DNA from 4 places in the Rhizobium sp. Root149 genome. Region 2 is predicted to be linked to each of the others. Evidence: predicted binding sites of a transcription regulator. Region 2 holds the regulator's gene; each other region holds the start of a gene.
What was found. Region 2 encodes LexA, which represses DNA repair genes until DNA is damaged. Its sites were predicted from a motif close to TGTTCNNNNTGTGTTCNG; they were not measured.
Positions count from the first base shown of each region.

Region 1 (3,092 bases), on a different contig from region 2:
GTTTGCTGACGCTGTGCGACTGTTCCTCCAGCGATTCTGCCAGAGCATGCTGCTCGTGCTTGAGCTGGCGCAGGTTCTGGGTCGAGCCTTCCAGCGACCTGGAAAGGTCATGACAAGCCTGAAGGTAGTCGCGGGCGAAGGCGACGCAATCGCTGGCATGGCTCCTGCGGAAGGCTGCGGCATGCCGTTCGGGGTCACTGGCGAATTGCTCTGCGCGGACCGCGAGATCCGACATTCGGCGCGAGAGCTCGTGCAGGTGTTGACGGGCGGCAAGCGAAGCGGCGTGCTGCTCAGCAAGGTCTGTCGTCACCGCCTCCATCCGGCTGGTGCGCGTCAGGGCATCAACGCGCCTGCGGCTCAGGCGCTCCGCTTCCCCATGGGCGTCTTTAAGGTTGGTGCCGAGATGGACGGTCGCCTCGGCCAGCGCCTTGGTGCCCGTCAGCATCTTTTCCATGCGGGCTGAGATCAGGGCGATGGTGCTTTGAGCGCGATAGGCATTGTCGCGCAGCTGGGCTGCGGCACGCCCAGTTGGCAAAAGGTTTATCTGAAGCGTTGAAGCCAGCCGATTGAACTGAAACCGTAGCCCATCCATGCCTTCCGGAAACTCTTCATGCAGAAGAATTGATGTTTCTCCATTGGCAAGGCGCCGAAGGGCCTCTTCAAGCCGACGAAGCGAGGTTTGCTCAGCACTCTCCTTCGGCGAGGATGCCGCGGGCTTGATCGATGTCAGCAGCCCTGCGATCTCGTTCATCGGATCGTCCTTGGGCAGGCCTATGCCGTTTGCGGCCTCGGACCAGGCTGCCGGAGCCATTTCCGCTCTCTGCGTCGATGTCTGTGCGAATGCGGCTGGCGCAATCCGGGTGCGCAGCAGATAGAATGCCAGCGCCGCGGACACTGCGGCAAGAATGCTGAAGCCTGTCATCACCGGCGAAAGAGCGCTTGCCTGAAAAGCCAGGCCCGACGCGATGGTGATGTTCAGCGCAACAAGCCATTGAATTGGCTGGAGCGGCTGCTGCTTCAAGCGGGCGAACATCGTCATGATGGACCTCCATGCTTGGTTGATGATCCACTAATGCGATTCGTCGGCAAAAGTTGGCTCTCAAGCTGCTGGCCCCACGGCTTCCTTATCTCAGCGTTAATCGGCGGTTAACGCTTATCGCGTTTGTTTCGTTTTTGTTCGCGTTTTTGCTGGCTGTTCACTGGCAACTGGGGTTAGGATTTTTCGCATGACAACTGTGATTCGTATCATCGGGATAGACCCAGGGCTTCGCCGTACCGGCTGGGGCGTTATCGACACTATCGGCAACAGCCTGAAGTTCGTGGCGTCCGGCACGGTGACCTCCGACGGGGACATGGATCTTGCCTCTCGTCTTTGCCAGTTGCACGATGGATTGGCGGAAGTCGTTCATGCCTATCGCCCGGATGAGGCGGCAGTCGAGCAGACATTCGTCAACAAGGACGCCGTCGCGACCCTCAAGCTCGGGCAGGCCCGCGGCGTGGTGATGCTGGTGCCAGCCAGAGCCGGTCTGCCGGTTGCCGAATATGCGCCAAATGCGGTCAAGAAGTCGGTGATCGGTGTGGGTCACGGCGAGAAGCAGCAGATCCACATGATGCTGAAAATCCTGATGCCGAAGGTGGAATTCAAGGGTAATGACGCCGCCGATGCGCTGGCAATCGCGATTTGCCATGCGCACCACCGCGCGGGCAACAGAATGCGGCAGGCGCTCGCGGGTTGAACCGGCAGGGCTCAATTTGTTCTTGACTTGTTCTGGTATCCGCGTTTGATACGCAGGCGGAAACGGGCAGGTGCTATGCATGATCGGTAAGTTGAAGGGGACCATCGACGAGATCGGCGAGGATCACGTCGTCGTGGACGTGCACGGGGTATGCTACATCGCCTTCTGCTCTTCGCGGACGCTATCGCGGATCGGATCGGTTGGTGAAGCCATTGTGCTTTTCATCGAAACTTACGTGCGCGAAGACCAGCTGAAGCTCTTCGGTTTTCTGAGTGCGCTCGAGCGGCAGTGGTTCAATCTGCTTCAGAGCGTGCAGGGTGTGGGATCCAAGGTGGCTCTTGCCGTTCTTTCAACGCTGACGCCTTCAGAGCTTGCCAATGCCATTGCGCTTCAGGACAAGGCTGCCGTTTCGCGAGCGCCGGGTGTTGGGCCCAAGGTTGCGATCCGCATTGTTACCGAGCTAAAAAACAAGGCTCCGGCCTTTGCCGGGGAAGCCAGCGCCAACATCGGCTTCAAACAGGAGCTGGGTGAAGGGGTTGCCTCCGCGCCGGTCAGTGACGCAGTCTCGGCCTTGACGAATCTCGGTTACTCGCGCGATCAGGCTGCCAATGCCGTTGCTGCTGCGCTCAAGACTGCGGGCGAGGCAGCAGATAGTGCCAAGCTCATCCGGCTTGGCCTGAAGGAATTGTCGCGCTGATCCCGGCTGTGATTGCCGAAGTCCTGTCGTTTGGATAGCTTCGATGTTAATTGCGCAACGTGTGTGACGTTTGCGTCTGGAATGAGTGATGAGCGAACAAAACCGCCTTCTTTCGCCTGACAAGAAGGGTGAAGATTTCGATACGGCTTTGCGGCCCCAGTCGCTGGACGAGTTTACCGGTCAGGCGGAAGCGCGTGCCAATCTGAAAATCTTCATCGAGGCTGCCAAGAACCGCGGTGAGGCGCTGGATCACGTGCTGTTCGTCGGTCCGCCCGGTTTGGGAAAGACGACGCTGGCGCAGATCATGGCGAAGGAGCTTGGCGTCAATTTTCGCTCGACGTCCGGACCTGTGATTGCCAAGGCGGGGGATCTGGCGGCGCTGCTGACCAATCTGGAAGAGCGCGATGTCCTGTTTATCGACGAGATTCATCGCCTCAATCCGGCGGTCGAGGAAATTCTCTATCCGGCGATGGAGGATTTCCAGCTGGACCTGATCATCGGGGAGGGGCCTGCGGCGCGCTCGGTCAAGATCGACCTTGCGAAGTTCACGCTGGTGGCCGCCACCACGCGCCTCGGATTGCTCACAACGCCGCTGCGCGACCGGTTTGGTATTCCGGTTCGCCTCAATTTCTACACGGTGGAGGAACTCGAAGGCATTG
Region 1 covers NZ_LMGD01000021.1:150,867-153,958, reverse strand. The annotation lists gene ASD54_RS16240 (hypothetical protein) at 1-1,039, opposite strand, end outside; gene ruvC (crossover junction endodeoxyribonuclease RuvC) at 1,227-1,736, shown strand; gene ruvA (Holliday junction branch migration protein RuvA) at 1,816-2,433, shown strand; gene ruvB (Holliday junction branch migration DNA helicase RuvB) at 2,522-3,092, shown strand, end outside.
Region 1: the regulator LexA is predicted to act here: its motif matches at 1,164-1,181, upstream of ruvC (crossover junction endodeoxyribonuclease RuvC).

Region 2 (3,092 bases):
CAGCGCATTCGGTGCGCTTCTGATGGTGACGGCCTATTATTGCATCTCCGGTTTCGGCGTATCAGCTGAACGAGCATACATCATGATGGCGATTCTTCTGATTGCCATCCTCTTCAACCGCCCTTCGTTGAGTATGCACAACATCGCCCTGGCGGCGTTGGTGATCATCGTTCTTCACCCATCCAGTGTCATGGGCGCCAGTTTCCAGATGTCGTTTGCTGCGACTGCTGCTCTGCTTGCCTGCTATCGCATCTGGGCTGATCGCGCTCATGAGTCCGATCAGGCGCTCGTTTCCGGCATTTCATTTCGTAGCCTTTTGTCCGGCGTCTCTCGGGTTCTGGGCGGGACGTTGATGACATCCCTGATCGGAGGATTGGCAACTGCGGTCTTTTCCATTGCGCATTTCAATCAGCTGACTGCCTATGGCCTCGCTGCCAATCTTGCGACCATGCCCATCATCTCCCTCATTGTCATGCCTTCGGGACTCATCGGCATGCTTCTGATGCCCTTCGGGCTCGATCAACCGTTCTTCATGATCATGTCTCTTGGCTTGAAGCTGGTAATCGCGGTGGCCCTGGAGGTGGCCTCTTGGGGCGGAAATATAGAAACGGGGCGTGCCGCAAGCTGGCTTTTGCCTGTTGCCACCGCCGGTCTCATCATCTTCTCGCTCTTGCGGACACGACTGCGATGGTTTGGCCTCGTCATTCTTGTGGCTTCAGTGTGTGTCAACGGACTGATGGAGCCGTCCAGACCCGATCTCATAATTGCAGAGGATGGAAGAATGGCGGCGCTCTTAAGTGGGACGTCGGCATCCGTCACGACGGAAAGACCATCCGAGTTCGTATTCAAACAATGGAAGAACGCGCTGGGCCTTGAGGAACTCGTGATGCCGGTCGTGACGAGGGTAGATCTGGGTAAGCGCGAGGCGGCACCAGAATCAAACGGGCCAGTAACAGGAACGGTTTCAGGGAAGACACCGCGTCATGTATTGACGAGCAAAGAGATCGCGCTCATCGACATAGCATTGGCAATAGACCGTTTGCCGCCGCTTCAAATGCCGCGCTTCTCTTGCGTCAAAAATCTGATTTGCATCGGACGCAGTCCATCAGGTGCCAGAGTTACGATCGTGAGTGACACACGCCTCACAGGATATGCGTGCGATAAGTCTGACATCGTCGTCGTATCCGGCTCGCCCTTTACACAATGCCGCTCTGGTGCGTTGCTCCTGACGGGTTCAAAACTGAAGCAGACAGGCTCCATTGAAATTTGGTTTAACGGTCAGCCTCATCCAGGTTCCTGGATGCTGGAGTCTGCGCTTCAGGGCAACGAAAGACCTTGGCAGTTGCACCGTCTCTACGACTGGCGAACCAACACATTCCAGCCGTTGGACGACGAGACTATCCGTCGACTTCGGGTTCAGTGATAGCGCCGAATGAGGCCCACCAGCTTGCCCTGTACCTTGACACGGTCTGGCGGGAAGATGCGCGTTTCGTAAGCGGGGTTCGCAGCTTCGAGCGCGATCGATGCGCCTTTGCGGCGAAAACGCTTCAACGTCGCTTCCTCGTCGTCCACAAGTGCTACGACGATATCGCCGGGGCTGGCTGTCGTGCCGTTTCGAATGATTACGGTGTCGCCGTCCAGGATCCCTGCCTCGATCATCGAATCACCCTTGACCTCGAGCGCGTAGTGTTCTCCCGGCCCAAGCATTTCCAATGGAACGCTGATGGCATGGGTATTGTTCTGAATCGCAGAGATCGGCACGCCAGCGGCGATGCGCCCCATGACAGGAACCGATGCGGACTGGCTATCCTCTTCTGCGGGTTTTGACTGCACCGGAGCAGGTGAAGGCGGCTGCACTTTGCCAAGCGATCCCTCGATGACGCTTGGCGAAAAGCCGCGTTTGGGTGTCGCAGGCGTTGCACCGAAGGGCTCGGGCAGCTTGATAACCTCCAGCGCCCGGGCGCGGTTGGGCAGCCGACGGATAAAGCCTCTTTCTTCAAGAGCAGTGATCAAGCGGTGAATTCCCGACTTGGAGGCGAGATCCAGAGCATCTTTCATCTCGTCAAATGACGGCGGCACGCCCGACTCCTTCATCCGTGCATGAATGAAAAGAAGCAGTTCCTGCTGTTTACGTGTCAACATGCGTCGTCATCCTGTTGGGAAACAAATCCAGAACAGACACTATCTGTTCCATATGTGTTCCGCAAGAGGTTCACGGCAAATATAGCTTGCAGAAACACATGGATAATGGTGGGTTGCAGGCCGTGTTACCGACAGGAGCTTCTTTTTTGACTACTCCGAACATCGATCATCTGGTCTTGCCGGTCGAATCGCTGGTTGGCGCGCGCAAGCGTTGGCAGGAGCTTGGCTTTACCGTGGCGCCGGACGCGTTCCATCCTTTCGGCACGTCCAATGCCTGTGTCTTTTTCAGCGACGGAACCTATCTTGAGCCACTTGCCGTTCAAGATGAGGCTCTCGCAGGCCAGAGCATTACTGCAGGAAACTGCTTCGTCGAAAAAGATCGTACGTTTCGGCAAGCCGGAGCTCGTGAAGGTTTTTCTGCTTTTGTTTTGCGTTCGACGGATGCGGTGACGGATGATGAACGCTTCCGGCAATCCGGGATCAGCGCCGGGAATCGCCTGGACTTTTCGCGTACGGTCGTTGATGAGAACGGTAGCGCTTCGGTTGCCAGCTTTCGACTGGCCTTTGCCGATCTCGATTCCTCGAGCTTCTTCGCTTTCACGTGCCAACGAGTGAATGCGGCATTACCAACTGCGGGGCCGTCCGTAGAGCATAGAAATGGTGCGCTCGGACTTGGCGCTCTCTTCCTCGCCGCAGAGGCGCCCAAGGGAATTGAAAATCTGGCAACGATGCTTGGCGTTCACGCGCAGGCAAAGGATCACAAGCATGTGTTCCCGCTGGGCAATTGTGACGTCGAGGTCGCGATGGAAATTGCCCCCGAATTAGACCACACTCCAAGGTATCCCACAGGTCTCCGCGGGATCGGCATTCGGTTCCGCGTCAGGAACATTGCAGAAACCCGCGCCGCGCTACAAGAAGCATCAATTCCGCATGAGAGCAGCGGCGAGCGC
Region 2 covers NZ_LMGD01000012.1:616,431-619,522, forward strand. The annotation lists gene ASD54_RS09820 (ComEC/Rec2 family competence protein) at 1-1,423, shown strand, start outside; gene lexA (transcriptional repressor LexA) at 1,417-2,142, opposite strand; gene ASD54_RS09830 (VOC family protein) at 2,229-3,092, shown strand, end outside.

Region 3 (3,092 bases), on a different contig from region 2:
TGATCGAGCGGCTGCACCTTGAACAGGCAGAGCGATTGATCAACCAAATGCACATCATTGAACGAAGAAAGATGAAAATATGAAAGTCTATCGCTTCCTGACCGGACCAGACGATTCCAGCTTCTGTCATCGCGTGACCGATGCCCTCAACAAGGGCTGGGAACTTTATGGCTCGCCATCCCATACGTTCAACGCCGCAGAGAACAAGCTTTACTGCGGTCAGGCAGTTGTAAAAACGGTAGAGGGTAAAGAATATGATCCAAGCATGAAGCTGGGTGAGCAATAATATTATAATGAATGGAGTGCTAATGCCTGATATTTTAACTCTATCTACATTTGCACTTATTGCCTTGGGCATGGTTCTGACACCCGGCCCTAATATGGTGTACCTGATTTCGCGCTCGATTTGCCAGGGGCCGAAAGCAGGACTCATTTCTCTCGGCGGCGTGGCGCTCGGCTTCATATTTTACATGCTGTGCGCGGCATTCGGTATAACGGCCATCGTCATGGCCGTTCCTTATGCCTATGATGCGCTGCGGATTGGCGGAGCGGTCTATCTGCTTTATCTGGCATGGCAGGCGGTAAAACCGGGCGGCAGATCGCCATTTCAGGTGAAGGACCTGCCGCAGGATAGCCCAGGCAGATTGTTCGCCATGGGCTTTGTGACCAATCTTCTCAACCCGAAGATCGCCGTCATGTATCTTTCGCTGCTGCCGCAATTCGTCCAGCCCGATCATGGGAGCGTGCTCATACAATCGCTAGCACTTGGAACGACGCAGATCATGATCAGCATTACAGTGAATGCTATGATTGCACTCGCAGCAGGATCCATCGCAGGCTTTCTATCCCGCCGGCCAAGCTGGCTGGTTGTTCAACGCTGGCTGATGGGGACAGTCCTGGCAGGCCTTGCCATTCGCATGGCGACGGAAGCCCGTCGATAAGATGGGACCAGGCTAATCAGCCGGTACGATCCGCTGCCTCGTCTGCGCTTTCCTCGATGCGCTCCATATCATCGTCACTCAAGCCGAAATGGTGGCCGATTTCGTGGATGAGAACATGGGTGATGATATCGCCCAGCGTCTCGTCATTTTCAGCCCAGTAGTCAAGGATAGGGCGACGATAGAGGCGGATGCGGTTGGGAAGCTCACCCGTTTCCATGGTGAAGCGTTCAGAAATTCCACGTCCTTCAAAGAGACCCAGAAGATCGAAAGGCGTTTCCAGCGCCATATCCTCAAACACTTCATCATCAGGAAAATCTTCGATCTCAATGATCAGGTTCGTCGTCAGCGCACGAAATTCTTCCGGAAGATTGCCATAGGCCTCGATTGCCAGCGACTCGAAAGTGCTGATGGTTGGGGCGTGGCGATCCCGCCAATCATCTGTCTGGTCAACACGGGCCATAACTGCTCCTTTTCTCGACCCCATATAAGGTTTTCTCAAAAAATTTTCGAGTGCGGATTCAATCACCACCTGCATGAGTCGGTGAAACTGGTTACCAGCCCCGTTGACTCTTGCCGCGACCTCTGGAATCCATAAGAACATAACATGAACATATGATCTCTTCAGGCGTTATACCGAGGAGATCCAAGCGATGGAGCTGACGTCATGGCGAAAAACGCCTTGGCGCAGGAGACTGTTTTTGCCCTGCGCGAAACGATTGCCCGGTTGGAAGGCAAATCCCTTCCGGCACTGGCCGCCGCCCAGGCAAGCCATGCCGGACATCCGGCAGGTGGCGACGAGGCCCGGATCAGGACGGGAGTGGATTTCCTGGATGAAGCTTTGGACGGCGGTCTGCCTTGTGGCGGGATCACCGAACTGCGCAGTGACGGTCTACGTCATGCAGGCGCTCTGTCCGGCTTTGCCATGGCGCTTGGATGCCTGTTCCAGAAGGCTGAAAATCGCCCACTGCTGTGGATTTCAGATCGCATGACCGCCAGTGACGCCGGTCTGCCCTACCCAATCGGGTTGAAACGCTTTGGCCTGTCCATCCACCGGTTCCTGCATGCGGCACCGAACCGGCTGGAAGACGCCCTGTGGCTTGCAGAAGCCGCGCTTTCAAGCGGCATCTTTGCCGCAACCTTTTTTGAAGTGCGCGGAAACCCTGCCCACTTCGGCTTGACCGAAAGCCGACGATTAAGCCTGCGGGCAAAGGCAGCAGGACGTCCGCTTCTGATCTTGCGACATGGGGGAGAGGAAGAGGCATCCAGCGCCCTTTTCCGTTTCCATGTCGAACCCTCCCTCGCCTCCCCTCGTCGCCTGCCAGATGGATCGATGCTTGGCGGCAGCATCGGTTCATCCGTCTTCCATCTAACTTTGGAAAAGAGCCGCAATGCGGCCCCGCTTTCCCTGCATCTGGAGTGGAACCATCATGACCGCCGTCTCATCGCCCTCGACCCGACAGAACACGCTCTTTCGTTCGAACGGCCGACAGCGCATTCTGGCGCTTCACTTCCCAAGGCTCTCGACAGACAGGATCCTGCGCCGCCGCTGGGGGCTGTCCTGGCGTTCGACCGGGCGTCCTGAAGACATCATTTTCGTCTGCGCCGGCCGGCGGGAAAACGCCATGCGTCTGACCGCACTGGATTCGCATGCTGAAACCGTGGGGCTGAAGCGAGGGCAGGGGCTGGCGGAAGCGCGCGCCATCCATCCTGCTCTTGTCATGGTGGAAGAAGATGAAGCAGCGGACAAACGCTTTCTGGAAGCCCTGGCGGACTGGTGTGACCGCTACACGCCTTTGGTGGCACTGGAAGGCAGGGATGGCCTGTTCCTGAACATCACTGGCTGCGCGCATCTTTTCGGTGGTGAAGAGGCCATGCTGCGGGAAATCCTGCTGCGGCTGGAGCAGATGGGACTGGAGGTCAAAGGTGCCATCTCGTCCGCTCCGGGTCTTTCGTCGGCCGTCGCCCGTTTCGATGCAAGCCGAATTATCGGTGAGGATGAGCATGAACGCATACTGGCGCCCTTGCCGCTCGCAGCTCTGAGGATTGATGATGCAACCGTGCAAGGGCTCGCCAAGCTTGGCCTGAAACAGGTTGGCGATCTGCTGGAGGCCCCACGCGCACCCCTGGCACGACGTTTCGGGACACAGCTTC
Region 3 covers NZ_LMGD01000025.1:53,479-56,570, forward strand. The annotation lists gene ASD54_RS24580 (CoA ester lyase) at 1-83, shown strand, start outside; gene ASD54_RS24585 (DUF1737 domain-containing protein) at 80-286, shown strand; gene ASD54_RS24590 (LysE family translocator) at 309-941, shown strand; gene ASD54_RS24595 (metallopeptidase family protein) at 958-1,401, opposite strand; gene ASD54_RS27360 (hypothetical protein) at 1,606-2,523, shown strand; gene ASD54_RS24605 (DNA polymerase Y family protein) at 2,531-3,092, shown strand, end outside.
Region 3: the regulator LexA is predicted to act here: its motif matches at 1,535-1,552, upstream of ASD54_RS24595 (metallopeptidase family protein).

Region 4 (3,092 bases), on a different contig from region 2:
CGCAGTGGACCGTCAATACGGTCAGGGCGAGCAAGTTCTCTCGATCCTCAAAAACGCAGATTTCGAACTGCGTGCTGGAGAGATCGTGGCGCTTGTCGCACCGTCCGGAACCGGTAAGTCGACATTGCTGCATCTGGCAGGCCTTCTCGAACATCCGGATGGTGGCGAGATATACATCAACGGGGAAGCGTGTGGCGGATTGCCGGACGACAGGCGCACGGCTATTCGCCGGGGCGACATAGGATTCGTCTACCAGTTTCATCATCTTCTTCCGGAATTCTCGGCGCTTGAAAACATCATGATGCCGCAGTTGATTTCTGGGCTTTCGCGCAAGGAAGCCAAGGAAAGGGCCGCGCAGCTGCTGGACTATATGCGAATCGGCCACCGCGCCGATCATCGCCCCGCCGAGTTGTCCGGAGGTGAGCAGCAGCGTGTGGCGATTGCGCGTGCCGTCGCCAATGCACCATTGATTCTGCTTGCAGATGAGCCGACCGGAAACCTTGATCCGGAAACGGCTTCCTACGTCTTCGATGCCTTGGAAGCGCTCGTGCGGCAGTCCGGTCTTGCTGCCTTGATCGCAACACATAATCACGAACTCGCAGGCAGGATGGATCGGCGCGTCACCATTGAAGGTGGCAAGATCCGCGAGTTCTAATCGGTTTCCCAGCCGCTCTTTCAAATTTTGCCGTTACGCAACCTGCCTGCAATGCTAGGCGGGTTGATCGGATGCTGTATCCGTATGTGGCTATCCCGATTGATGATCAGGCGGCTCTCCATCACGCTCTCATAATTTATTCACTAAAAGCGTTCTGCGAATGTTCTGCTTATTGACGAAGGAACAAAAAAAGAACAAATTAAAAACATAACGGAAAGGGAGAGCGTGATGACTGACTTGCTCCGGGATGTTGCTGCATTTGCTTCGATGATGACCTTTCTCGCCAGCCTCTGCGTCATTGTCTTGTCCATGTAAGGACAGAACGCCGTTTTCCGGTTGATTGATCACTCCATTGCTGGACTTTGGTGACCGTTCCGTCGACAATTGGGAGGAGACTCTTTGAGGCAGAACGGCAGGTAAATGGCAGATCAGGTTCACGACACGGCGACAGCAGAAACGGCGGTATCGCCAGGTTTTGTTCATCTGCGTGTGCACTCGGCTTACTCTCTGCTGGAGGGAGCTCTGCCGCTCAAGAAAATTCTGGCCAAAGCGACCGCGGACAATCAGCCTGCGATCGCGATCACCGACACGAACAACCTTTTCGTGGCGCTGGAATTTGCCGAAAAGGCTACCGGTGACGGCATCCAACCTATCATCGGCTGCCAGATGTCCATCGATATGGAAGATCAGGGGGACGAAAAGCGGGGTGGTAACGGAGGCTTCGTCAAGCTTCCATCAATCGTACTGCTGGCGGCCAATGCGGTTGGCTATGAGCGGTTGGTCGACCTCGTTAGCCGCGCCTATCTCGGTGGTGAAGGGGGACATGCCGTTCACATCCGGATGTCGTGGCTCGAAGAGGGTGGCGCGGACGGTATCATCGCTCTGACCGGTTTCAGTTCCGGACCCATAGACCCACTGCTGAAAGAAGGGCACGTTTCCCAGGCTGAGCAACGATTGCTCCGGTTGAAGTCAGTGTTCGGCGATAGGCTCTATGTCGAGTTGCAGCGACACACGGGATATAGCAGGCTGCATGAGCGAAAGCTGGTGGACCTTGCTTACGCCCATGATCTTCCGCTGGTCGCGACCAACGAGGCGTTCTTCCCGTCCAAGACCGAGTACGATGCACACGATGCACTAATGGCGGTCGCCCATAACGCTATTGTCTCCGATGACACGCGCTTCCGCCTGACGCCGGACCACTGCCTGAAGAGCCGTGCTGAAATGCAGGCCTTGTTTGCGGATCTCCCCGAAGCGCTTGAAAATACGATCGAGATTGCCCGCCGCTGTTCTTTCGTTCTGAAAACGAGAAAGCCCATTCTTCCTCGCTTTACCGGCGGTGCCAGTGATGCGGAGGAGGCGGAGCGCGCAGAGGCGGCAGAACTGCGTCGCCAGTCCGTGGAGGGACTGGAAGGACGCATTGCGGCGCTCGGAATGGCAGCCGGTTATACGGAGCAGGATTATCGCGAACGCCTCGATTTCGAACTGTCGGTCATCGAGAGGATGAAGTTTCCGGGTTACTTCCTGATCGTTTCTGACTTCATCAAATGGGCAAAGCAACATGACATCCCGGTCGGCCCGGGCCGAGGCTCGGGTGCAGGTTCGCTGGTGGCCTATGCGCTGACCATCACAGACGTGGACCCACTCCGGTTTTCGCTGCTTTTCGAACGCTTCCTCAATCCGGAACGCGTTTCAATGCCCGATTTCGATATCGATTTCTGTCAGGATCGGCGCGAAGAGGTCATTCGCTACGTCCAGCAGAAGTATGGCCGCGAGCAGGTGGCGCAGATCATCACCTTCGGTTCGCTTCAAGCGCGCGCCGCATTGCGCGATGTCGGGCGTGTTCTCGAGATGCCGTACGGTCAGGTCGACAAGATCTGCAAGCTGGTGCCCAACAATCCAGCCAATCCGACACCGCTTTCGAAGGCCATTGAGGAAGAGCCGCGCCTGAGGGAAGAGGCTGAGAAGGAGCCGGTCGTTGGTCGGCTGCTGGATATCGCGCAGAAGATCGAAGGCCTCTATCGTCATGCGTCGACGCATGCCGCGGGTATCGTGATCGGCGACAGACCGCTTTCAAAGCTCGTGCCGATGTATCGCGATCCGCGTTCCGACATGCCGGTCACCCAGTTCAACATGAAATGGGTGGAGCAGGCCGGACTCGTAAAGTTCGACTTCCTTGGCTTGAAGACGCTGACCGTCCTGAAGACTGCCGTGGATTTCGTCGCCAAACGCAACATCCATGTCGATCTGGCCACGATTCCGCTCGATGACAAGAAGACTTACGACATGCTGTCGCGCGGCGAAACCATCGGCGTGTTCCAGGTGGAAAGTGTCGGCATGCGCAAGGCACTGCTGGGCATGCGACCGGACTGTATCGAAGATATCATTGCTCTGGTGGCGCTTTACCGACCGGGACCGATGGAAAACATTCCGGTCTACA
Region 4 covers NZ_LMGD01000001.1:50,496-53,587, reverse strand. The annotation lists gene ASD54_RS00240 (ABC transporter ATP-binding protein) at 1-655, shown strand, start outside; gene dnaE (DNA polymerase III subunit alpha) at 1,076-3,092, shown strand, end outside.
Region 4: the regulator LexA is predicted to act here: its motif matches at 835-852, upstream of dnaE (DNA polymerase III subunit alpha).